One region of the Mesorhizobium sp. M0862 genome, then DNA from elsewhere that is predicted to be linked to it. Evidence: riboswitches for the same ligand, from Rfam matches in the RefSeq annotation. Region 1 holds a riboswitch; each other region holds the start of a gene.
What was found. Region 1 has a riboswitch for cobalamin ahead of NKI15_RS04895 (DUF1636 family protein). Riboswitches for the same ligand answer to the same signal wherever they lie in the genome.

Region 1 (7,722 bases):
GAAGCAAGTCAAACCTTGTTCAAAAGACAGTGCTGGACGGCAGGCCGGGAAAAACTGGTCCGATCTCCTCCTGTTTGATTTCCTTCATCTTTCACTCCACTTTTGTCTCCTGACACATCTCCCGCCATTTGCCTGCTAGCATGACCGGAATCGCCGGCTAAAGTCGGGAAAATGGTTCGAGGCAAGACACTTTGACGAAGGACAAAATCTCACTCCCCGCGGCCAGGCGCATCGCGCTCGCCGCGCAAGGATTTCTCGATCCCCGCCCGGTCGGCACGCCCGATCGCCGCCACCTCGCCCGCGTGCTGTCGCGCACCGGCTTGCTGCAGATCGATTCCGTCAGCGCGGTGGTGCGCGCCCACTATATGCCGCTCTATTCGCGGCTTGGCCCCTACCCGCTGGCTTTGCTCGACAATGCGGCCATCACCCGCAAACGCACGGTGTTCGAATACTGGGCGCATGAGGCCTCGTTCCTGCCGGTCGAGACCTACCCGCTGATGCGCTGGCGCATGCAGCGGGCCGAGCAAGGCGACGAAATGTATCTCGGCCTCGCCAAATGGGGCCGCGAGCACGCCGCCTATATCGAAGAGATCTACCGCGCGGTCGCCGAGCGCGGCCCGATTGCCGCTTCGGCACTGGAAGGCCAGAAAGGTTCGGGCGGCTGGTGGGGCTGGAGCCACGCCAAGCACGCCTTCGAATGGCTGTTCTGGGTCGGACGCATCACCACGGCGCACCGCCGTGGCTTCGAGCGTTTCTACGACCTGCCCGAGCGCGTTCTGCCGCAGGCGATCCTCGATCTGCCGGTGCCGGCGGCCGAGGACGCGCACCGCGAATTGCTGCGCATTTCCGCCCGCGCCCACGGCATCGCGACGTCGGGTGACCTGCGCGATTATTTCCGCTTGTCGCCGGCCGACATGAAGGGCCGGTTGGAGGAACTGGTTGAGATGGGCGAGTTGCTGCCGGTAAACGTCGAAGGCTGGGACAAGCCGGCTTACCTCTATAGGGACGCCCGCCTGCCGCGAAAGATCGAGGCCCGCGCGCTACTGGCGCCCTTCGATCCGGTGGTCTTCGAGCGCTCGCGCACCGAGCGCCTGTTCGATTTCCACTACCGCATCGAGATCTACACCCCGGCTGACAAGCGCCAATATGGCTACTACGTGCTGCCCTTCCTGCTCGGCGACCGGATCGTCGCCCGCGTCGATCTCAAGGCCGACCGCCCGGCCAGCGTGCTGCGCGTCCACGCCGCCTACGCCGAACCCGGCGCGCCGCCGGAAACTGCCGCAGAGCTGTTCGAGGAATTGAAGCAGATGCAGGGCTGGCTTGGCCTTGAGCGCATCGAAGTGGCGCCGGCCGGCAATCTGGGGAAACCCCTGGCCGACATCGCCATGTCGTAGCAGCGCGTTGACACAACTCCCCGCAACAGCCTAAATCCGCTCCAGACGGTCCCCTGCCCGCAACGGCAAGGGCCAAGAGGGAATGCGGTGCGGGACGAAAATCCCAAATCCGCGGCTGTCCCCGCAACTGTAAGCGAAGAGCCAAGGCCGAAAGCCACTGGGTAACACCGGGAAGGCGGCTAACCAAGGCGATGACCCGCGAGCCAGGAGACCTGCCGTCTGAGACAAAGTATCCGATCGCCTGGCGGGTTTCCGGGCAAGGAGCACGGTTTTTGGACCAGAACAGCAGTTTTTCGGCTGGCACAGCGGACATTGCGTCCAGGGACAACGACGCCCTGACCGGCGTGACCGTCATCGTCTGCGCCTCCTGCCGCGATGAGACCGGTTCCGACGCCCATCCGCGCGCCGGCGAATTGCTGGCTGAGGACACACGCCGCGCCGCTGCCGGCGATATCCGGGTCCGCACCGCCGAATGTCTCGGCAATTGCAAGCGCCGCCTCAGCGCCGCGATCCTGCGCGATGGCTGCTGGAGCTATGTCTTCGGCGATCTGACCGCAACCAGCGGCGCCGACCTCGTTACCGGCGCAAAGCTCTTCGCGACTTCGGCCGACGGCCTCATCCCGTGGCGCGGCCGGCCCGATAGCCTCAAGCGCGGCCTCGTTGCCCGCATCCCACCCCTCGACATGCTGAAGGACTGACGATGAACGCTTCAAACCCGGCCGCCAACCTCTCCCGTGTTCCCTGCACTGTCGTTACAGGCTTCCTCGGCGCCGGCAAGACGACGCTGGTCCGCCATCTCCTGGAAAATGCCGGCGGCAAGCGCATCGCCATCATCGTCAACGAGTTCGGCGACATCGGCATCGACGGGGAAATCCTGAAAGGCTGCGGCATCGACACTTGCCCCGAGGAAAACATCGTCGAACTGGCCAATGGCTGCATCTGCTGTACAGTCGCCGACGATTTCGTGCCCGCCCTCGACAAGATCCTCGCGCTGACACCGAGGGTCGACCACATCCTGATCGAGACCTCGGGCCTCGCTCTGCCCAAGCCGCTGGTCCAGGCGTTCCAGTGGCCGAGCGTGAAGAGCCGGGTAACCGTCGACGGTGTCATCGCCGTGGTAGACGGCCCGGCGCTGGCCGAAGGCCGCGTCGCCAACGACATGGACGCTTTGCAGGCACAGCGCGCTCAGGACGAGACGCTCGACCACGACGATCCGGTCGAAGAAGTCTTCGAGGACCAGATCGCCTGCGCCGATTTGATCATCCTGTCGAAGAGCGATCTAATGGACGCCCCCGGTTCGGCCCGCGCCAACGCCATCATCAATGAACATTCCGCCCGCGCCGTGAAGATCGTGCCGACCGCACATGGCAAGCTCGATCCCTCGGTGCTGCTCGGCCTCGGCCTCGCCGTCGAGGACGACATCGAGAACCGCAAATCGCACCATGACGGCGCCTTCGACCACGAGCATGACGATTTCGACACCTTCATCGTCGACATCCCCTCGATCACCAACCCGGACGAACTGGCCAAGCGCGTCGCCACGGTTGCCGAGGAACAGAATGTGCTGCGTGTGAAAGGCTTCGTCGATGTCGGCGGCAAGCCGATGCGGCTTTTGCTGCAGGCCGTCGGCCCGCGCGTCAATCATTACTATGACCGCGCCTGGGCGGCTGAGGACGACCGCCGCTCGCGTCTTGTCGTCATTGGCCTGAAAGGACTGAACCGCCCGGCGATCGAGCGTATACTCGCCGGCTGATCCAAACCACGAGCCGAAATGCATATACTCACCACCACATCCGCCTCGCTCGACGATCTCGCCGAGCCCGTCGATCTCGGGCAGACGCCGGCGGATATCGTGGCGCTGTCCTTCACCGACAGCGACCTCGCCGGCCTCGCGGCGGCGTGGAAGGCCGATGCCGCCCGCCTGCCGTCGATGCGGCTGGCGGCGCTGCGCGACCTGCGCCATCCCATGTCCGTGGACCTCTGGATCGACAGCGTCGCCCGCCAGGCCAAGGTGATCTTGGTGCGCATCCTCGGCGGCTATGACTGGTGGCGCTATGGCTGCGACCAACTCGCGGTGACTGCTCGCGAACGTGGCATCAAGCTGGCGCTGCTGCCTGGTGAAAGCCATGACGAGGACCTCAGGCTGATCGAAGCCTCGACGCTGCCCCGCGCGGAGCTGGACGGCCTGCTGGGCTATTTCCGCGAGGGCGGGCCGGAGAATATGACAGCGCTGATGCAAAGATTGGCGGGGCTGGCGGGACGGGATGCGGCTTCGGCTGACCCGGTTAGCGTGCCGAAAGCTGGTTACTACGAGCCAGGTCGCGGCGTGGTGGGCAAGTTGGATTTGGCCAATGTCGGCGTTCCTTCACACCCCCCTCTGTCCTGCCGGACATCTCCCCCGCAAGGGGGGAGATCAGCCGTCACCAAAGCCGGCTCCTCTTCGGCCCCGTTGAACAGGAAGCTGTCTGGGTCATCTAAGATTGGCGAAACCGTTGACGACAGATCAATCTCCCCCCTTGCGGGGGAGATGTCCGGCAGGACAGAGGGGGGTGGGCGGGAACTCGGCGCAGACAACATCAACTCTCCCATCATCCCCATCCTCTTCTACCGCTCGATGCTGCTGGCCGCCGATGTCGCGCCAATCGATGCCCTCTTTGATGCACTCCGCCAGCGCGGCATGAGACCGGTCCCGATCTTCGTCTCCAGCCTGAAGGACCCGACGTCGCTGGCCTTCGTCGAGACCGCGCTCGCCTCGCTCAACCCCGCCGCCATCATCACTTCAACCGCCTTCGCATCCGGCGCCGAACCCGGCGTCCAAACCCTGTTCGACCGGGCCTGCGTGCCGGTCTTCCAGGTCATCGTCGCCACCACCCGCCGCGACGTCTGGGACAACAACCAGCGCGGCCTGGCGCCGGCCGACCTTGCCATGCATGTCGTGCTGCCCGAACTCGACGGCCGCATCCTGGCCGGCGCGATTTCCTTCAAGGGCGAGAGCGAGACCGACCCGGCGCTCGGCCACCGCGCCTTAGCGAACCGCCCGGAACCGGATCGCGTTGCGCAAGTGGCGGAGCGTGTCGCGGCGTTCATCAAGCTGCAGCAGACGCCCCGCGCGACGCGTAAGTTGGCGATCCTCATTCCGGACTATCCGAGCGCGCCCGGCCGCACTGGCTATGCAGTGGGCCTGGATGTGCCGTCCAGCGTGCTGGCCATGCTGCATGACCTGAAGGAGCAGGGCTATCGGGTTGAAGGGATTCCGCAAACGCCGCGTGAGTTGCTGGACGCGTTGGAGCGGAGAGGCGATGGGCTGGGGTTGGAGGAGTATCTGGACTTCTCAAAGGATTTGCCGGCTGACGCACTGGCTGCAGTCGAGGCGGCATGGGGCGCCCCTTCACCCTCCCCCTTGTGGGGAGGGTCGGTTCGCGACATTCGCGAAGCGGATGGCGCGAAACGGGGTGGGGGTAGCGGTGCACCACCCCCACCCGGCCCTGCGGGCCACCCTCCCCACAAGTGGGAGGGTAAGAGCGGCTTCCCCTTCCGCGCCGCCACCTTCGGCAACATCACTGTCGCTCTCGCCCCCGACCGTGGCCGCTCGGCCGACCGCCGCGCCGATTACCACGACCCGACGCTCCCTCCCCGCCACGACCTCATCGCCTTCGGCCTGTGGCTGCGCAAATCGCTCCGCATCCATGCTCTCATCCATGTCGGCGCTCATGGCACGCTGGAATGGCTGCCCGGCAAGACGGTAGCGCTCTCACAAAACTGCTTCCCCGAGATCGTCACCGGCTCGTTGCCCGTCATTTACCCCTTCATCGTCTCCAATCCCGGCGAAGCGGCGCAGGCGAAGCGGCGTATCGCCGCCGTCACGCTTGGCCATCTGCCGCCGCCGCTGACCGGTGCCGGCCTAGACGAAGGGCAGCACAAGCTCGAACGCCTCGTCGACGAATATGCCCAGGCCGACGGCCTCGACCGCCGCCGCCGCGATCGTCTGGCCAAGCTGATCGTCGACACGGCGCAAAAGACCGGCTTCGCCTCCGAAGCCGGCGTCGCCGGAACCGATGCGCCCGACGAGGCGCTGCGCCGCATCGACGCCTGGCTCTGCGACCTCAAGGATTTCGCCATCAAGGACGGCCTGCATATTTACGGCCGCGCGCCAGACGACGAACCCGACGCCATGCGCCGGCAAAGCGCCGAAGCCGAGAAGGCCGCGCTGCTGGCGGCGCTCGACGGCCGCCACGTCAAGGCCGGCCCGGCCGGGGCGCCTGCGCGTGGCCGCTCCGACGTGCTGCCCACCGGCCGCAATCTCTTCACCTCCGATCCGCGCACCATGCCGACGCCGACCGCCTATGATCTGGGCCGATCGGCGGCGGAAGAGGTCGTGCGCGGCTATATGCAGTCACATGGCGACTGGCCGCGTTCTCTGGTCATCGACCTCTGGGGCTCGGCCTCGCTGCGCACCGGGGGCGAGGAGATCGCGCAAGGCCTGGCGCTGATGGGCTGCCGGCCGCAATGGGACAGTGCCACCGGCCGCATCACCGGCATCGAGGTGCTGCCGCCGGCCACGCTCGGCCGTCCGCGCATCGATGTCACCTGGCGGATTTCCGGCCTGTTCCGCGACATGTTCCCGACCCAGATCGCGCTGATCGACGCCGCTGCCAACGCCGTTGCCGCGCGCGACGAGGACGATTCGGAAAACCCGCTCGCCGCCAGAACCCGTGCCGATGGCAAGATCGGCCCGCGCATCTTCGGCACCTCGCCCGGCCCCGACGGTGCCGGCGTCGAGGACCTGCTGTCCAGTGGCGACTGGGCCGCGCGCGAAGAGATCGGCCGCGCCTATCTCGATGCGACGTCGCATGCCTATGGCGGCGCCAAGAGCGAAGGCATCGCTTCCCCCGGTGCCTTCGAGACCCGCGTCGCCGAGGCCGATCTTCTCGTCCACACCGGTGACGACCCCGGCCGCGATATACTTGAAGGCTCCGCCGACGTCGCTTTCATCGGCGGTTTTTCGGCGGCGCTGGCGGCACTGGGCCGCAATGCCGACGTGATCGTGCTCGACACCACGGATCCGCAGAAGCCCAAGCCGCGCTCGGTCGGCGAGGCTGTGTCGCGCGTGGTGCGCGCCCGCGCCGTTAATGCGCGCTTTATAGCCGCCCAGATGCGGCATGGTCCGCGCGGCGCTTCCGAGTTTGCCGAAACCGTCGACCGCCTCATCAGCTTTGCCGAAACCACGCACGCCATTTCGGGCGCGTTGATCGAGGCCGTGCATGACGCCTATGTCGGCGATCCCGATGTCCGCGCCTTCATCCTGCGTGAAAATCCGGCCGCTGCCAAAGTCATCGCCGAGCGCTTCCTGTCGGCGCGCCGGCGCGGTCTCTGGCATCCCTTGCGCAACTCGGTCGACGACGATCTCGCGGCGCTGATCGCCGAGGCCGAGGCGCTCGGGGTCGCGGCATGAACGCCTTCTCGCGCCGCGGCGCCTGTCCGACTCTCTCGGCGCCGATGCAGACCGGCGATGGCCTGCTGGTGCGGCTCAACCCGGTTGCTGGAGGGCTTTCCCCCAAGTCGCTGATCGGACTCTGCGAATCCGCCTTGAAGCGCGGCAACGGCATCATGGAAGTGACCGCGCGCGGCAGCCTGCAGATACGCGGGCTGACGGCGGAAAGTGCGGTGCTGTTGGCGGCGGAGGTCGATGCACTGGGGATTGCAGTGCGTACCGGCGTGCCGGTCGAGACCGGGCCGCTGGCTGGCATCGATCCGCGGGAGATTGCCGATCCGCGATCTTTGGCTGAGCGGGTCAGGGCTGCGGTCGAGGAAGCTGGGCTGACGCCAAGGCTAGGGCCGAAGGTTTCGGTGGTTGTCGATGGCGGCGGGCAGTTGACGATGGATGGGGTGACGGCTGATGTCAGGCTGAAGGCGGTGCGGGTGGGCGCAGGAATTCAGTGGCTGGTGTCTGTCGCGGGTGATGGACAGAATGCGAAGCCGCTCGCGACGGTCGACGCGGATGCCGCACGCGACATTGCCCTTGCAGTGCTTCGGATGGTTGCCGAAAAGGGCCGTGAGGCGCATGCAAGGGATCTGTCGGAGAGGCAATTGGCCTCTCTCGCAAGCTGGCACTCCGTCGCGCCCCCCTCTGTCCTGCCGGACATCTCCCCCTCAAGGGGGGAGATCAGCAGGGTCGCCGGCGGCTCTCCACTTTCGACGCTGAAAATTGGCGAAATCGCCCACGAAGACGCAATCTCCCCCCTTGAGGGGGAGATGTCCGGCAGGACAGAGGGGGGTGTTCGCCGGCCTATCGGTCTTTTCCCCTTATCCAACGACACCACCGCTCTCG
Region 2 (7,722 bases), on a different contig from region 1:
AATCGCCAAGAGCCTGATCTTCCTGCCGCTGGCGATCTCCTTCGTCGGCGCCAGCGTGATCTGGAAATTCATCTACGAATATCGCGGCGAGGGCCAGACGCAGATCGGCCTGCTCAACGCCATCATCCAGTATTTCGGCGGCCAGCCGCAGGTCTGGATATCGCTGCCGTTCTGGAACAATTTCTTCCTGATGATCATCCTGATCTGGATCCAGACCGGCTTTGCCATGGTCATCCTGTCTTCGGCGTTGCGCGGCATCCCCGAAGAGACGCTTGAAGCCGCGGTCATCGACGGCGCCAATCCGTTCCAGATCTTCTGGAAGATCATGGTGCCGCAGATCTGGGGCACCATCGCCGTGGTCTGGACGACGATCACCATCCTGGTGCTGAAAGTGTTCGACATCGTGCTGACCATGACCAACGGCCAATGGAACAGCCAGGTGCTGGCCAATCTGATGTTCGATTGGATGTTCCGCGGCGGCGGCGATTTCGGCCGCGGCGCCACCATCGCCATCATCATCATGATCGCGGTCATCCCGATCATGGTCTGGAACATCCGCCAGGCGAACAAAGAGACGGGAGGACATTGAGATGGCCGTCGCGACCGGAAAGTCCTTTGCCAGCCGCTTCGGCGTCCACATCGCCGTGCTTGTCTTCGTCGCCGTCTGGACCGTGCCGACGCTCGGCATCCTGGTCTCGTCGCTGCGCGACAAGGACCAGATCATCGCCTCGGGCTGGTGGAACTCGTTCTCCAGCTCCAGCCAGACTGAAGCCGGCCGCCTGCCGCCGGCCTCGGCGCAGGTCGAGAAGGACGGCAAGTTCGTGCTTGCCGGCAATATCTTCGGCGACGGTGCTGCGCGCAACATCAGCGCCTTCGGCGTCAAGTCGGCGGCACCGACGCAATATCCGGCCGGCACCACTGCCGATCTCGGCGACGGCGTGACCTTGCAGCTCAATGCCGACGGAACGTTCGTCATGAGTTCGCCCAAGGCTTTCGAAGGCGACCGTGGCCAGCGCGTCTATTACGCCTCGTCGGCGCCACCGAAATTCACCACCGACAATTACAAGACCGTGCTGTTTTCGGAGGGCATCGGCCGCTCGTTCATAAACTCGCTGACCGTCACCATCCCGGCGACGGTCATCCCGATCCTGATCGCCGCCTTCGCCGCCTATGCATTGGCGTGGATGCGTTTTCCCGGCCGCGCCTTGCTGATCGCCACAATCATCGGCCTGCTGGTCGTGCCGCTGCAGATGTCCTTGATCCCGCTTTTGAAGATCTACAACGGCGTCGGCATCTTCTTCGGTGTGCCGTCGAAAACCTATCTCGGCATCTGGCTGGCGCATACCGGCTTCGGCCTGCCCTTCGCCATCTATCTCCTGCGCAGCTATATTGCCGGCCTGCCGCGCGAGATCATGGAATCGGCGCGCATAGATGGCGCCAGCGATTTCGAAATCTTCGTCAAGATCGTGCTGCCGCTGTCCTTCCCGGTGCTGGCGTCCTTTGCAATCTTCCAGTTCCTGTGGGTGTGGAACGATTTGTTGGTGGCAATGGTTTTCCTCGGTACCGAAGGGGACCAGATCGTGCTGACCGCGAAGCTCAACGCGTTGCTCGGCTCGCGCGGCGGCGACTGGGAAATCCTGACGACATCGGCCTTCGTCACCATTATCGTGCCGCTGATCGTGTTCTTCTCGCTGCAGCGCTATTTCGTCCGCGGGCTGCTGGCCGGCTCGGTCAAAGGAGGTTGAGACTTATGCAAGCCGCTTTGAAGGCGACCTCGAAGCCCGATCTCGCCGTCGATCGCGACTGGTGGCGGGGCGCGGTGATCTACCAGATCTATCCGCGCTCCTATCAGGACTCCAATGGCGACGGCATCGGCGACCTCAAGGGCATCATCCGCAGGCTGCCCTACATCGCCTCGCTCGGCGTCGACGCCATCTGGATTTCGCCCTTCTTCAAGTCGCCGATGAAGGATTTCGGCTACGACGTCTCGGACTATTGCGACGTCGACCCGATGTTCGGGACGCTCGCCGATTTCGACGCGCTGGTTGCGGAAGCCCATCACCTCGGCCTCAAGGTGATGATCGACGAGGTGCTGTCGCACACCGCCGACAACCATCCATGGTTCAAGGAGAGCCGCGCCAGCCGTAGCAATCCCAAGGCCGATTGGTATGTCTGGGCCGACGCCAGGCCGGACGGCACGCCGCCCAACAACTGGCTGTCGATCTTCGGCGGCTCGGCCTGGCAGTGGGACACCAGCCGCCAGCAATATTATCTGCATAATTTCCTGTCCGAGCAGCCGGACCTCAACTTCCACAATCGGGAAGTCCAGGACGCGCTGCTCGACGTCACCCGCTTCTGGCTGGAGCGCGGCGTCGACGGCTTCCGCCTCGACACCATCAATTTCTACTTCCACAGCCAGGGGCTGGAGAACAATCCGCCGCTGCCGCCCGAAGAGCGCAACGACCAGACAGCACCTGCGGTCAATCCCTACAACTACCAGGACCATATCTACGACAAGAGCCGGCCGGAAAACCTTGCCTTCCTCGAACGGTTCCGGGCGCTGCTCGACGAATATCCGGCGGCCGCCGCGGTCGGCGAAGTCGGCGATTCGCAGCGTGGGCTGGAAGTGGTCGCCGCCTACACCGCCGGCGGCAAACGCGTCCACATGTGCTATTCCTTCGATTTCCTGGCGCCGGAAAAGATCAGCGCCGCCAAGGTGCGCCAGGTGCTGGAAGCCTTCGGCAAGGTCGCCAGCGACGGCTGGTCGTGCTGGGCCTTTTCCAACCACGACGTGATGCGTCCGGCCTCGCGCTGGGCCGCCGACGAGGCCGACCCGGCCGCCTATCTGAAGGTTATCTCGGCGCTGCTGATGTCGCTGCGCGGTTCGGTCTGCCTCTATCAGGGAGAGGAGCTTGGGCTGGGCGAAGCCGAGTTGCAGTTCGAGGATCTGCAGGACCCCTACGGCATTCGCTTCTGGCCCGAATTCAAGGGCCGCGACGGCTGCCGCACGCCGATGGTGTGGGATGCAACCGCCAGCAATGCCGGCTTTTCGACGGCCAAGCCCTGGCTGCCGGTGCCGGGCAAGCACTTGTCGCAAGCGGTCAATGTTCAGCAGGGCGACGCGGCCTCGCTGCTCGAGCACTACCGGCGCTTTCTCGGTTTCCGCCGCCAGCATCCGGCCCTGGCCAAAGGCGACATCGAGTTCATCGAAAGCGAGGGCGACACCGTCGCCTTCACCCGCCGTGAGGGCAATGAGCAGATCGTCTGCGTCTTCAATCTGGCCAGCAAGCCGGCCGAGGTCGATCTCGGTGGTCAGGCGCTGCTGCCATTGGCCGGGCACGGTTTTTCGGGACAATCCGGCACAGGTTCCATCCGCCTCGGCGGCTACGGCGCCTGGTTCGGGCGCATCGACTGAGTTTTTGACGAAACTGGATTTTTTGAGGAAATCCAGGTTCTCTAGGGAAATCACTGGGAGGAAATTATGGCCGATGTCACGCTGAGACAGGTGAAGAAATCATACGGCAATCTGCACATTCTCCACGGCATCGACCTCGACATAAAGTCGGGCGAGTTCATCGTCTTCGTCGGCCCGTCGGGTTGCGGCAAGTCGACCTTGCTGCGGTCCATCGCCGGGCTTGAGGAGATCACCTCCGGCGAGCTGAAGATCGCCGGCGAGGTGGTGAACGACGTGCCGCCTTCCAAGCGCGGCATTGCCATGGTGTTCCAGTCCTATGCGCTCTATCCGCACATGACCGTCTACGACAACATGGCCTTCTCGATGAAGATCGGCAAGGAAAGCAAGGCCGAGATCGACAAGCGGGTGCGGCAGGCCGCCGAAATCCTGCAGCTGACCAAATATCTCGACCGCCTGCCCAAGGCGATGTCGGGCGGCCAGCGCCAGCGTGTCGCCATCGGTCGCGCCATCGTGCGCAATCCGAAAGTGTTCCTGTTCGACGAGCCGCTGTCGAATCTCGACGCGGCGCTGCGCGTCGCGACCCGCATCGAGATCGCCAAGCTCAAGGAATCGATGCCTGCCACGACCATGATCTACGTCACCCACGATCAGGTCGAAGCGATGACGCTCGCCGACCGCATCGTCGTGCTGAAGGACGGCCATATCGAGCAGGTCGGCACGCCGATGGACCTCTACAAGAAGCCCGGCAATCTGTTCGTTGCCCAGTTCATCGGCTCGCCGGCCATGAACATCCTGCCGGCGACAATCGACAGGACGGGCAACCCGACAATCGTCAGCCATGTCGGCGGCCGCAAGGCAACGGTGCCGATCGCAACGCCGGCGTCAGCAAAGGGTGCGGCAGTCAGCTTCGGCGTGCGGCCGGAGGATCTGTCGGCCGCCACCGGCGCGGAATATCTTTTCGAGGGCGTGGTGGACTATGTCGAGCAACTCGGCGAGGTGCAGCTTGTCTATGTCGATATCGGCCGCGCCGACCTGCCGTTGGTGACCAAGCTGCCCGGCAATGTCGAGGTCAAGCGCGGGGCAAAGCTGCGACTGACCGCGGATGCCGGGGACCTGCACATCTTCGACGCCGATGGGCACTCCTTCTCGCTCAAGCCGGTGGAAGTGAAGGCGGCTTGAGATAGCTGCGTCGTACAGGCATGAAAAAAGAGCGGCGGGCCAGGCCCGCCGCTCTTTTTTTAAGCTTCGGCTGTTAGTTGTTGCCGAACCGATCCCTGTCGCTGCTCTGAGGAACGAACTTCTGTTGGTCGTTCGACGAGTTCAGCAGCTTGTAGACCGCCGAGTTGGTGCCGGTCGACGAAGTGCGGGTGGTGTCGACGGCAGCGGCCGGCTGGTTGGCGCCATTGGAGCCATAATTGTCGCTGCCGGCAAAGGCAGCGCTCGAAACAGCCAGAACGGCTGCGGTGGCAAGAACGATCTTCTTCATTTTAGTCTCCTGAATTTTTCTGATGCCGCCAGCTGCAGCGGATAAGCCCGCCACGTGCTGGAAACCGGCTTTTAGCGGCCGAAAAGGTTACGGTCGGCACCGTGGGCAGGCGCCTGCTCGGCTGGAGCCGACTTCTCAACCGAAGCCGTATGGCCACTATCGGTCGACGTAATCGCAGGCTGGTTGGCGCCGTTCGAACCGTAGTTGTCGCTACCGGCGAAAGCGCTGCCGGAGATGGCCAAAACGGCGGCGGCAGCAAGGATGATCTTTTTCATTTCAAATACTCCTGAATTTTTTGGGATCCCGAGAGCGACGGGTTAGCCGCCCTTCTTTGGTCGGGATCAGCGATTGCCGTAGAGGTCGCGGTCGGCGCCCTGAACGACAGGCTGCTTGTCAGCGTGCGCCGGCTTCTGAATGGAAGCCGTATACGAGCTGTCGACCGAGACGGCTGGCTGGTTCGCACCATTGGAACCGTAATTGTCGCTACCGGCGAAGGCGCTGCCGGTGATCGCCAAAACGGCTGCGGCAGTGAGGATGATCTTTTTCATTTTTAGGACTCCAGTTTGTCTGTCCGTCTAGCGGCGTGTCTTGGGAGGAATTCGCGTCGTTCGGACAGCCCCGATGTGGGAAAGCCATAGGCTGGTTTCCAATCACGAAGTTGTTCCGTGTGGACCACGGTCCTGCACCTTGAAATTGTGCCAGGAAGTTCTTCTATGGTCATTTATCGTATTGTTTTCAGTTGCTTATGTCGAACCGAGTGGTTCGCTCCGGTGTCGGTTTCCGGGCCGTCGTTCACACCGTCCTGCACGCATTGTCAACAGAAACGAACCGTTCGGTTCGATTAGAGATTGCTAATAGTAACTTTTCGATACCGTTGAGCCCTTTTTGCCCCCGATCGGAACTGGATCCGCAGCGATTCGAAACGGCGATGATAGCGCCGCAAGACAGGATCTCAGCCCTTCGGTGGTCGGCGGGGCGTATGCCGCGCGTGTCGCGCCGCATGGATATGATGTCGCTTTCATGCCGACGTCGCGATCGCTGCCGTGATTAGATGATCGCATCTCAGGTGCCGCTTCGTGACGACGCAGCGGAGAATTGGGAAGCCGGTCAGAATCCGGCGCTGCCCCCGCAACGGTGGTGGAGTTGAAGTCGCAACGGGAGACCACTGGGCAAGAGCCTGGGAAGGTGTCGCGATGGTCCGCAAGGACAACTCCAGAGCCCGGAAACCAGCCCGAGATGCATAGACTCGACTGATCGCGGTGGGCGGTCAAGAGGTGGATAGTGCATGTCCGGCGCCGCGCCGGCCTGAGTCCGATCCTTCCTCCATCACCACCAAGTTCAGTCCTTAAACCACGAGGACAGAACTATGGATACGCGCAACGACATGCTGAGGCTCCTGAACGGCCGCAAGCAAGGCTTTTCGCTGGAACAGCCCTTCTACACCGACCCGGACTATTTCAAGCTCGACATGGAGCACATCTGGTATCGCGACTGGCTGTTCATCGGCCATGATTGCGAACTGCCGAAGCCCGGCAGCTATATCACCGTGCAGATCGGCGATTATCCGGTGGTGCTGGTCCGCGACCAGAAGGGCAACATCAACGCCTTTCACAATTCCTGCCGCCATCGCGGCAGCCGTGTCTGCAACACTGAGAAGGGCATGGCGGCAAAGCTTGTCTGCCCCTATCACCAGTGGACCTACGAGCTTGACGGCCGGCTGCTGTTTGCCCGCCAGATGGCCGACGGTTTCGACAAGAGCCAGTTCGGCCTGAAGCCCGTCGCCTGCGAGAGCGTCGGCGGCTACATCTTCATCTGCCTGGCGAAAGAACCTGCCGACTTTGCGCCGATGCGCGCCATGATAGAGCCCTACCTCAAGCCGCACCGGCTGAATGAAGCCAAGGTCGCCTTCGAGAGCACCATCATCGAGAAGGGCAACTGGAAGCTGGTCTGGGAAAACAACCGCGAATGCTATCACTGCGCCGGCAATCATCCGGAGCTGTGCAAGACATTCCCCGAAGCGCCGACGGTGACCGGCGTGCAGGGCGCCGACAGCGATCCGGAGATGCTGGCGCACTGGGCGAAATGCGAGGCGGCGGGCCTGCCGAGCAAGTTCCGCATCGATCCGGCCGGGCAATACCGCGCCACCCGCGCGCCGCTGCTGCGCGATGCCGTCAGCTACACGATGTCCGGAAAGCGCGCGGTGACGAAGAACCTGTCCGACACTGTTGCCGCCGACCGCATCGGCACCTTGATGCATTACCACTATCCGACGACCTGGAACCACATACTGATCGACCATGCGGTCACCTTCCGGGTGCTGCCGATCAGCGCCACCGAAACCGCGGTGACGACCAAGTGGCTGGTGCACAAGGATGCGGTCGAGGGGGTCGACTACAACCTTGAGGAGCTCACCCATGTCTGGACGGAGACCAACGACCAGGACCGCCGCATCGTCGAGGAAAACGCCTTTGGCATCCTGTCTCCGGCCTATGAGCCCGGCCCCTATTCGGAGCTGCACGAGGGCGGCGTGATCCAGTTCGTCGAATGGTACGCGGCCTTCATCGGCCCGCGCCTTGCCGAAGGCGGCCGGCCGGCGCTGCGCAGCGTCGCGTGAGCTGGAGCAGGCGAAGAGGGACCAGAGGATGAATGCGATGACGGATCTTGGGCTCTATCGCCATCTCGACCAGATGGCGCCGTGGAACGATAGGCTGCAGGTGCTGGAAGTGATCGGCGTCAGCGACGAGGCGCCCGACGTCAAGACCTTCACCTTCCGCTCCGACAACCAGACCTGGTTCCGCTACAAGCCGGGCCAGTTCCTGAC
Region 3 (7,722 bases), on a different contig from region 1:
TCGAGAATACTCGTGCTGATTACTATTTTACAGAGAAGCTTATGGACTGCTTCGTCGCTGAAACAATGCCGATCTATTACGGCAGCCCGGCAATCACGAGGTTCTTCCCTTCGGACTCTATGGTTCTGATTGACCCAGAGGACAAGAACGTAATCCAAAAAATTCAAGAAATCATCAACTCAGACCTCTGGAAGGAACGTCGCGGCGCAATAAGAGAGGCGAAACGGCTAGTCCTCGAGAAATACAATACGTTTGCTTATCTCGCGGGCTTCATCGAAAGCGTTCAGGATAAACCCTTACCGCCAGAAATTATACACATCGAATCGCCTGAAGTTGATTTTTCGATAGACGAATGAAGTACTCCAACGCGCGATTCGCGTGCCCAGCGGTTGGTGGTCTGGCGAGATCGGTGCGGAACGCTCGGCGGAGAATGCCTGCTGCGCAGACGGGCCGGCACGGGCGCACAAGGTCATGCGCCCCGGCTGCCGCTGATCAGACGAACTGGGGAAGGCCAGGAACGGAATTGAGGACCTCGTCCACGAGTTCGTCGCCGGCATGTTCCTTGGCGCAGGCGATCGTCTCGTTGGCGAGGGCGGCGATCTTTGCCATGCTGAGACCCTCACCCATCAATTGCTGCCCGAGCCCCATAAGGCCGCCACCCTCTGGGTCGTCGCCATGATACTTCGCTACTAATTCCGAAGCTCCCGGAATGGCCTCGATCATGCGCGCGCCGGGACCGTCGGCCGCGTGGCTCCGCAGGAACCCCAGCATTAACCCAACGGCCTTCTCTGCGAGAGCCGGGCCGATGCCGGCACCAGTGGCGATGCGCGGTAAGATTTCTTCCATGCAGGGTCTCTCTCTCTTTGATTAGGTTTACAAGGGGCCGGTCCGGCGCCCCGCGCCCTTGGCCGAACCACAGTTGAACTCCACAAAATAGGCCAGCGGAAGTGCTATTGCGCCTAAAAGCGCCTCTGTCAACGCAAGCTGCGTCGGAAGTGCGTGTTTCGCAAACCGAAGATCATTGCAATTCACTTCATTACGCATTGGCAACCGCACAGTTTGCGTTGGCTCGCTTATGGGCCAATGCCCCCCGCCCGTCAAATGATGACGACAAACTGGTCAGCGCCTAGGATCTGTGGATCAAGGTGAGGCAGTTACAGCGGGTGGACCTGCTCGATCGCGGCGCCGTCGACACAAAGGGCTAGATTGGCGATACTGCGCGTGTTGGCCATGTCTTTCCTCGCGTGATGGGATGTTCGTGGAAGCGGAGCTATATGCCGGTGTGACGGTCCACAAAGGCGGAACGCCTATTCCGATACGACATCCATACTGTCACATAGACCGTCGCTGCTTAGGTATTGAAACCGCCATCGCTGGTGACATCACAATGTGCAGTCGGCGTGTGTCGATAAGGCCGATTCACGCAACGAATGAACCCTGACGGTTCAGAAGCTCACTTTTCGCAAGGCGTGCAGCGCACCTCGTGCAAGAGATTGCCAGTCTTGCGCATGCTGTGACTTTCTCAACCTTGGCTGAAAGATCGCAGTGACCGAATCTACGAAGCCGCCCTCAGGGCGTGCTTTGATGCATAAAACCGGTTGCCAACCAGGGATACTCCTCCTCCCTGAAGTCCAATCGAGAAGAGCGATCGCTTCCAAGAGGGTCCCAGCTCAGCTGCGAAAACAGGTGTGAGACCCCGTCCTCTCCCTCAAGCTGATCTAGCTCAGGGCGTTCATGAGCCGCAGATCGCATAATGGCTGCGTGGACGACGCAGGAAGACCAATTATGAAAATCCTATTCAGTACGATGGCTGTCACCTTGCTGGCACCCACCGCCTTTGCTGCGGATTCGATCCCCACCGACCTCAGAGATACGGCATTGGCCACCTTCACGGCTTTGCCATCCACCACGCCGACAGTCGCCAACAACCCGATCACCCCGGAAAAGATCGCTCTCGGCAAGGCACTGTTCTTCGATCCACGCGTCTCGGCGTCAGGCGTCTTGTCGTGCAATTCATGCCACAACCTGGCCACCGGCGGCGACGACAATCACGAAACCTCGATTGGCCATGGTTGGCAGAAGGGACAGCGCAACGCGCCGACTGTACTGAACGCTGTCTTCAACATCGCCCAGTTCTGGGATGGTCGTGCCGAAGACCTGAAGGCTCAGGCGAAGGGACCGGTCCAAGCCGGGATCGAAATGGCCAATACACCGGGCCAACTCATCGCCACTCTCAAGTCCATGCCGCAATATGTCGAGTGGTTCGATGCAGCTTTTCCGGCTGAAGCCGATCGGGTCACCTTCGACAACTTCGCCAAGGCGATCGAAGCCTTCGAGGCGACACTGGTCACACCTGCCCCGTTCGACAGCTTCCTGAATGGTGATGAGGTTGCCATGACTTCCGAACAGAAACAGGGCCTGGTGCTTTTCATGGACAAAGGCTGCTCGTCCTGCCATGCCGGCATCAACGTTGGTGGGCAAGCCTATTACCCATTCGGCCTCGTGGAACGGCCCAGCGCCGAAGTCCTGCCGGACAAAGACAAGGGCCGATTTGAGGTCACCAATGCAGCCGACGATTCCTATGTCTTCCGCGTGGCGCCGCTGCGCAACGTTGCACTCACCGCGCCATACTTTCATTCGGGCAAGGTTTGGGATCTGAAACAGGCCGTCGCCATTATGGGGACCACCCAGCTCGGCGTAGTACTGGCGGACGAAGAAGTTGACCTGCTTGTTGCCTTCCTCAACTCGCTGACCGGAGAGGCACCTGACGTCGCCTATCCCATCTTACCCTCAGAAACGGCGACAACGCCCCGGCCTGTAACGCAGATCTCAGGAAAATAAGGGCCAACTGGCTGCGGACTTGCAATCGAAAATGATTGGCGATTTTTACTTGGCGACACGAATTGCGACGTCCATCTCCGAATTGGCGGGACGCTAGCGATACCCGAACCCTGCCACCTCGCCCGTAGTCTGCGCGATCAACTGGGGGCGGACAGACGCAGCACCATATATTGTCGCTGCCTGAGCGAACGCGCCAAGCAGTCTACTTTGAGAAACGACGCCAGTCCGATTTGTTCGAGGCGCGGGGCCTGTATGTCCCCAAGGAACCGATGTTATAGCGTAGTGCCACATTTATATTTCTGCGGGATTAAGACACGTGCCGTAGGGAAATTGCACATTTGCGCCGAGTGGCTCATTTCCAAGAGTGTGATCGGTTTGGCATATTCCCGACCGACATCCGCCAGCCGGCAACTCCCCACACGCTGAGGAAGAGAGGCCTCACGCCTGCACTTTCTGCCGGAGCGCGCGTGCTGCAGCGACCATGTTAATGAGGGCAGGGCGGACCTCCTCCCATTTGCGTGTTTTGAGGCCACAGTCCGGGTTTATCCACAGTTGGCCGTCGGACAGTCGCTCGCGGGCAAGCATGACTAAGTCCGAAATCTCGCCGACTTCCGGGACGCGTGGTGAGTGAATATCATAGACGCCAGGACCGATTTCGTTCGGATATTTGGAGCTCGTGAAGGCGTCCAACAGTTCCATCTTCGAGCGCGACGTCTCAACCGAAATGACATCCGCATCCATTCCAGCGATCGCGTGAATGATCTCGTTGAACTCCGAATAGCACATGTGGGTATGAATTTGAGTCGCGTCCTTTACACCCGTTGAAGCGATCCGGAAACATTCGACAGCCCAGTCGAGATAGACTTTCCAGTCAGATTGGCGCAGTGGCAATCCTTCGCGAAACGCGGCCTCATCGATCTGGACCATCCTTGCGCCGGATCTTTCGAGATCCGTCACTTCGTCGCGGATGGCGAGCGCGATCTGGCGGCAGGCTTCGGAGCGGGGTACGTCGTCGCGAACAAAAGACCAGTTGAGAATGGTGACTGGGCCTGTGAGCATTCCCTTCACGGGCTTTTCCGTAAGCGACTGGGCGAATTGCCACCAGCGCACTGTCATCGGATTGCGCCTCGATACGTCGCCGAAAATGATGGGGGGACGCACGTAGCGCGACCCATAGCTTTGTACCCAGGCATGCTCGGTGAGCGCGAAGCCGGACAACTGCTCGCCGAAATGCTGTACCATGTCGTTTCGCTCGAACTCACCATGCACCAGCACGTCCAGCCCGATCTCTTCCTGCCAGCGAATTGCAGCCTCGATCTCCTTCTTCAGGAACGTCTCATAGTCGACATAGCTCAGCTGGCCCTTCGCATGAGCGGCCCGCGCCTTGCGTACCTGCGGCGTCTGCGGGAAGGACCCGATGGTCGTCGTCGGGAACGGCGGCAGCCCGAGTGAGCCGGCCTGGACTCTGGAGCGCTCGCCAAAAGCGCTCTCTCGTCGCTTCGCGCTGTCCTGAATGCTAGCGATCCGCCCCTGAACAAGCGGGTCATGGATCCTCGTGGATGTCACGCGCGTGGCGGCAGCCTCGGCAGACGCTTTCAACGCGCCTGCCACCGCATCCCTGCCTTGGGACAGGGCCCGGGCCAGCAAGACCAGCTCGTCGGTCTTCTGGGCCGCGAAGGCGAGCCACGACCTGATGTCCGCGTCGAGTTCCGTCTCCATGCGCAGATCAATCGGCACATGCAGCATCGAGCAAGAAGGCGCGATCTCGACGCGGTCCAAGGGCCAGCCGGCGACGATCGGTTTGATGCGGTCGAGAATGGCGGGCAGGTTCGCACGCCAGACGTTGCGGCCATCGATCAAGCCAAGCGAGAGCACCAGATCCTTCGGAGCGAGCCGAGCCACCGTTTCCAGCTGCTCGGGAGCGCGCACGAGATCAATATGCAGGCCGGCCAGGGGCAGAGAAATCGCGGTTTCGAGATTGTCTCCCAGCGACCCGAAATACGTAGCCAGCATGATCTTCAGCTCGGGCGCGGCTTTCGACAGCTGGCCATAGGCGAATTCGAACGCAGCTCGTTCGTTCGGGTTCAGATCGAGGACAAGCGCTGGCTCATCGATCTGCACCCAGTCGGCTCCCGACAGCTTCAGCCTCTCCAGAAGCTGCTCGTAAACCGGCAGCAGCCGCGGTAGGAGAGCGATGGGACCGAACCCCTCGGCAGGCGATTTCGCCAGCTTGAGGAAGGTGATGGGTCCAAGGATGACTGGGCGTGTGTGAATGCCGAGAGCTTTAGCCTCGAGGAAGTAATCGACCGGCTTCGATGACGAGAGGGCGAACGTCTGATCATCATCGAGTTCCGGCACAATGTAGTGGTAGTTGGTGTCAAACCACTTGGTCATTTCCATCGCGGTTACACCAAGTCCATGAGCCTCCTCCTGGTAACCAGCGTGTCCACAATCCTCCGTCTGACCCTGGTTGCCGCGCGCCATTGCGAAGTAGATGTCAAGTGGGACCTCGCCGCTATTCCAGCCGTAACGGGATGGAACGGCCCCGACCATGGCTGCGGTGTCGAGCACATGGTCGTAAAGCGAGAAGTCGTTCGACGGGATTTTCGACACGCCGCGATCGCGCTGCTCTTCCCAGCTAGCGGCACGGAGCGCCTTCGACGTCGCAAGAAGGTCGCCAGCGGACGATGTTCCGGACCAGTAGCTTTCAAGCGCGAATTTCAGTTCTCGCCGACGACCGAAGCGCGGCACGCCGAGCGTTGCTACAGGAATTTGCTGAGAGACAGTCATGTCATACCCCGATGATTGGGGCGTCGGTGACAAGGAAGGCGCTAGCAGGCCGGCATCAACGCCGGGTTGCAGCGGCCACCGAGACACCCCGCCCGTGGACGTAATTCGCGTGGCAGGCCTCCTGGCTCGCGGGGTTGGCTCGCCGCTAACAGTTGCGGGGGCAGCGCCGGCATCGCACCGGCTTCCCTCTTAGCTCCGCTGCGGCAGCACCGTACGCGAGAACCACAACACGCAGACAATCACAGCAACCCGCTCTTTGTCAATGACGCATAATGAAATGTTTATGTCGTTATATGGTCGCGTTTTACGCCTTTGTCTAACATTGTGAAATATTCAGTCTGCTGCCCGCATTCGGCATCGTGGGACGTGATCGCAAGTCAAGTCCGACGGACGCCGCGAGTTCTCCGTTACGTCAGGAACCTTACTGGCCTTCCCCAAGCTGAGCTTCTGGAAAATGCTGGTGACGATCTGGATGACGGTGAATGCCGTCATGGCAAGCACGCCTTGCACCGCTCCTCCAGCGAGCTTCACGGCAGCAGCATGGGTCAGTTCTCCGAAGCGAATGGCTGTCGCTATCAGCGAGCTTTGATACAGTTCCGCCACTGCGGTCATCGCGTCAGTAGGGCGGCTGGTTAGTTGCCCGCGCATCTACAGCAACCCAGCCCCTTCCGCCTCGCGGCGCAAATTCTGCCTTGGCCTTGGGCCGATCTGCTGGATCACCAGGCCGGCCGCCAGCGAGCCGAGATCGCCGCAATCCTTCAGGCTGCGTTCGGTCGTGTAGCCGTAGAGGAAGCCGGCGGCATAGAGGTCGCCGGCGCCGGTGGTGTCGACCAGTTCGCGGATCGTTGTCGCCTGGATGGTGACGGTCTCGTCACCGCGCACGATCACCGAGCCTTTTTCGGAGCGGGTGACGGCGGCAATCTTGCAGTCCTTGCGGATAGCCTCCAGCGCCTCGTCGAAGGATTTGGTCTGGTAGAGCGACTTGATCTCGTGGCTGTTGGCAAAGACGATGTCCACAGTGCCCGAGCGCATCAGCTCGAGGAACTCGTCCCGGTAACGGTCGACGCAGAACGAATCCGACAACGTCATCGACACTTCGCGTCCGGCCTCGTGTGCGAGCTTCGCCGTCTGCCGGATCGCCTCCTTGGCGCGCGGCGGGTCCCAGAGATAGCCCTCGAAATAAGTAACCTTGGCGCCCGAGGCCTTCTCGGCCTCGACGTCCTCCGGCCCGAGTTCGATGCAGGCGCCGAGATAGGTGTTCATCGAACGCTCGCCGTCGGGAGTGACGAAGATCATCGAGCGCGCCGTCGGCGGCTGTCCCTCAAGCGGCCTAGTGTCGAAGGCAACGCCCTGGGCATGGATGTCATGGGCATAGATTTCGCCGAGCGGATCGTTCGACACCTTGCCGAAGAAGGCAGCACGGCCGCCGAAGCTGGCGACGCCCGCCGCCGTGTTGCCGGCGCTGCCGCCCGAGGCCTCGATCGCCGGCCCCATGCGGCTGTAGAGCAGCTCGGCGCGCTTGGTGTCGATGAGGTTCATCGCACCCTTGATGATGCCGTTGGTCTCGAGAAAAGCGTCGTCGCACTGGGCGATGATGTCGACAATGGCATTGCCGATGCAAAGCACGTCATAATCGGGCATCAATGTCTCCGCCAAAAAACCCGAACCGGCTTCTCGTCACGCCTGCCAGGCGCGGGTCCGCGGTGGGAATGGGCTTTCCGCTTGTCAATCCGTTCGCCGGTCTCACGGGGCGGCGAGTCCTGCCTCGCGACGCAATTCGTCTGCCCTGTCTGTCTTCTCCCAGGTGAAATCAGGCTCTTCACGGCCGAAATGGCCATAGGTCGCTGTATTGCGATATATAGGGCGTAAGAGATCAAGCATCTTGATAATGCCTTTCGGTCTGAGATCGAACAACTCAAGAATGAGGCGCTCGATCCTGCTTTCCTCAACCCTGGCTGTCCCGAACGTGTTGACCATGACGGAAACCGGACTGGCCACGCCGATTGCGTAAGCAAGCTGCACCTCGCACACGTCCGCAAGTCCGCTAGCGACGATGTTCTTTGCGACATAGCGGGCTGCATAGGCAGCCGA

Region 2: it holds a riboswitch for cobalamin, as region 1 does, so the genes downstream of both, NKI15_RS21690 (aromatic ring-hydroxylating oxygenase subunit alpha) here and NKI15_RS04895 (DUF1636 family protein) in region 1, are expected to answer to the same signal.
Region 3: it holds a riboswitch for cobalamin, as region 1 does, so the genes downstream of both, metE (5-methyltetrahydropteroyltriglutamate--homocysteine S-methyltransferase) here and NKI15_RS04895 (DUF1636 family protein) in region 1, are expected to answer to the same signal.

What each region holds. Positions count from the first base shown of each region.
Region 1 covers NZ_JAMYOJ010000002.1:469,184-476,905, forward strand. Annotated here, with positions in the region: gene NKI15_RS04890 (winged helix-turn-helix domain-containing protein) at 192-1,394, shown strand; cobalamin riboswitch at 1,424-1,628, shown strand; gene NKI15_RS04895 (DUF1636 family protein) at 1,667-2,092, shown strand; gene cobW (cobalamin biosynthesis protein CobW) at 2,095-3,147, shown strand; gene cobN (cobaltochelatase subunit CobN) at 3,166-6,846, shown strand; gene cobG (precorrin-3B synthase) at 6,843-7,722, shown strand, end outside.
Region 2 covers NZ_JAMYOJ010000015.1:24,938-32,659, forward strand. Annotated here, with positions in the region: gene NKI15_RS21655 (carbohydrate ABC transporter permease) at 1-589, shown strand, start outside; gene NKI15_RS21660 (carbohydrate ABC transporter permease) at 591-1,745, shown strand; gene bglA (beta-galactosidase BglA) at 1,751-3,415, shown strand; gene NKI15_RS21670 (ABC transporter ATP-binding protein) at 3,482-4,594, shown strand; gene NKI15_RS21675 (DUF680 domain-containing protein) at 4,668-4,901, opposite strand; gene NKI15_RS21680 (DUF680 domain-containing protein) at 4,973-5,176, opposite strand; gene NKI15_RS21685 (DUF680 domain-containing protein) at 5,243-5,449, opposite strand; cobalamin riboswitch at 5,949-6,150, shown strand; gene NKI15_RS21690 (aromatic ring-hydroxylating oxygenase subunit alpha) at 6,268-7,515, shown strand; gene NKI15_RS21695 (FAD-binding oxidoreductase) at 7,553-7,722, shown strand, end outside.
Region 3 covers NZ_JAMYOJ010000030.1:32,300-40,021, forward strand. Annotated here, with positions in the region: gene NKI15_RS29040 (glycosyltransferase family 10 domain-containing protein) at 1-356, shown strand, start outside; gene NKI15_RS29045 (hypothetical protein) at 493-846, opposite strand; gene NKI15_RS29050 (cytochrome-c peroxidase) at 1,786-2,841, shown strand; gene metE (5-methyltetrahydropteroyltriglutamate--homocysteine S-methyltransferase) at 3,280-5,631, opposite strand; cobalamin riboswitch at 5,726-5,873, opposite strand; gene NKI15_RS29060 (hypothetical protein) at 5,965-6,234, opposite strand; gene NKI15_RS29065 (adenosine kinase) at 6,280-7,272, opposite strand; gene metK (methionine adenosyltransferase) at 7,375-7,722, opposite strand, start outside.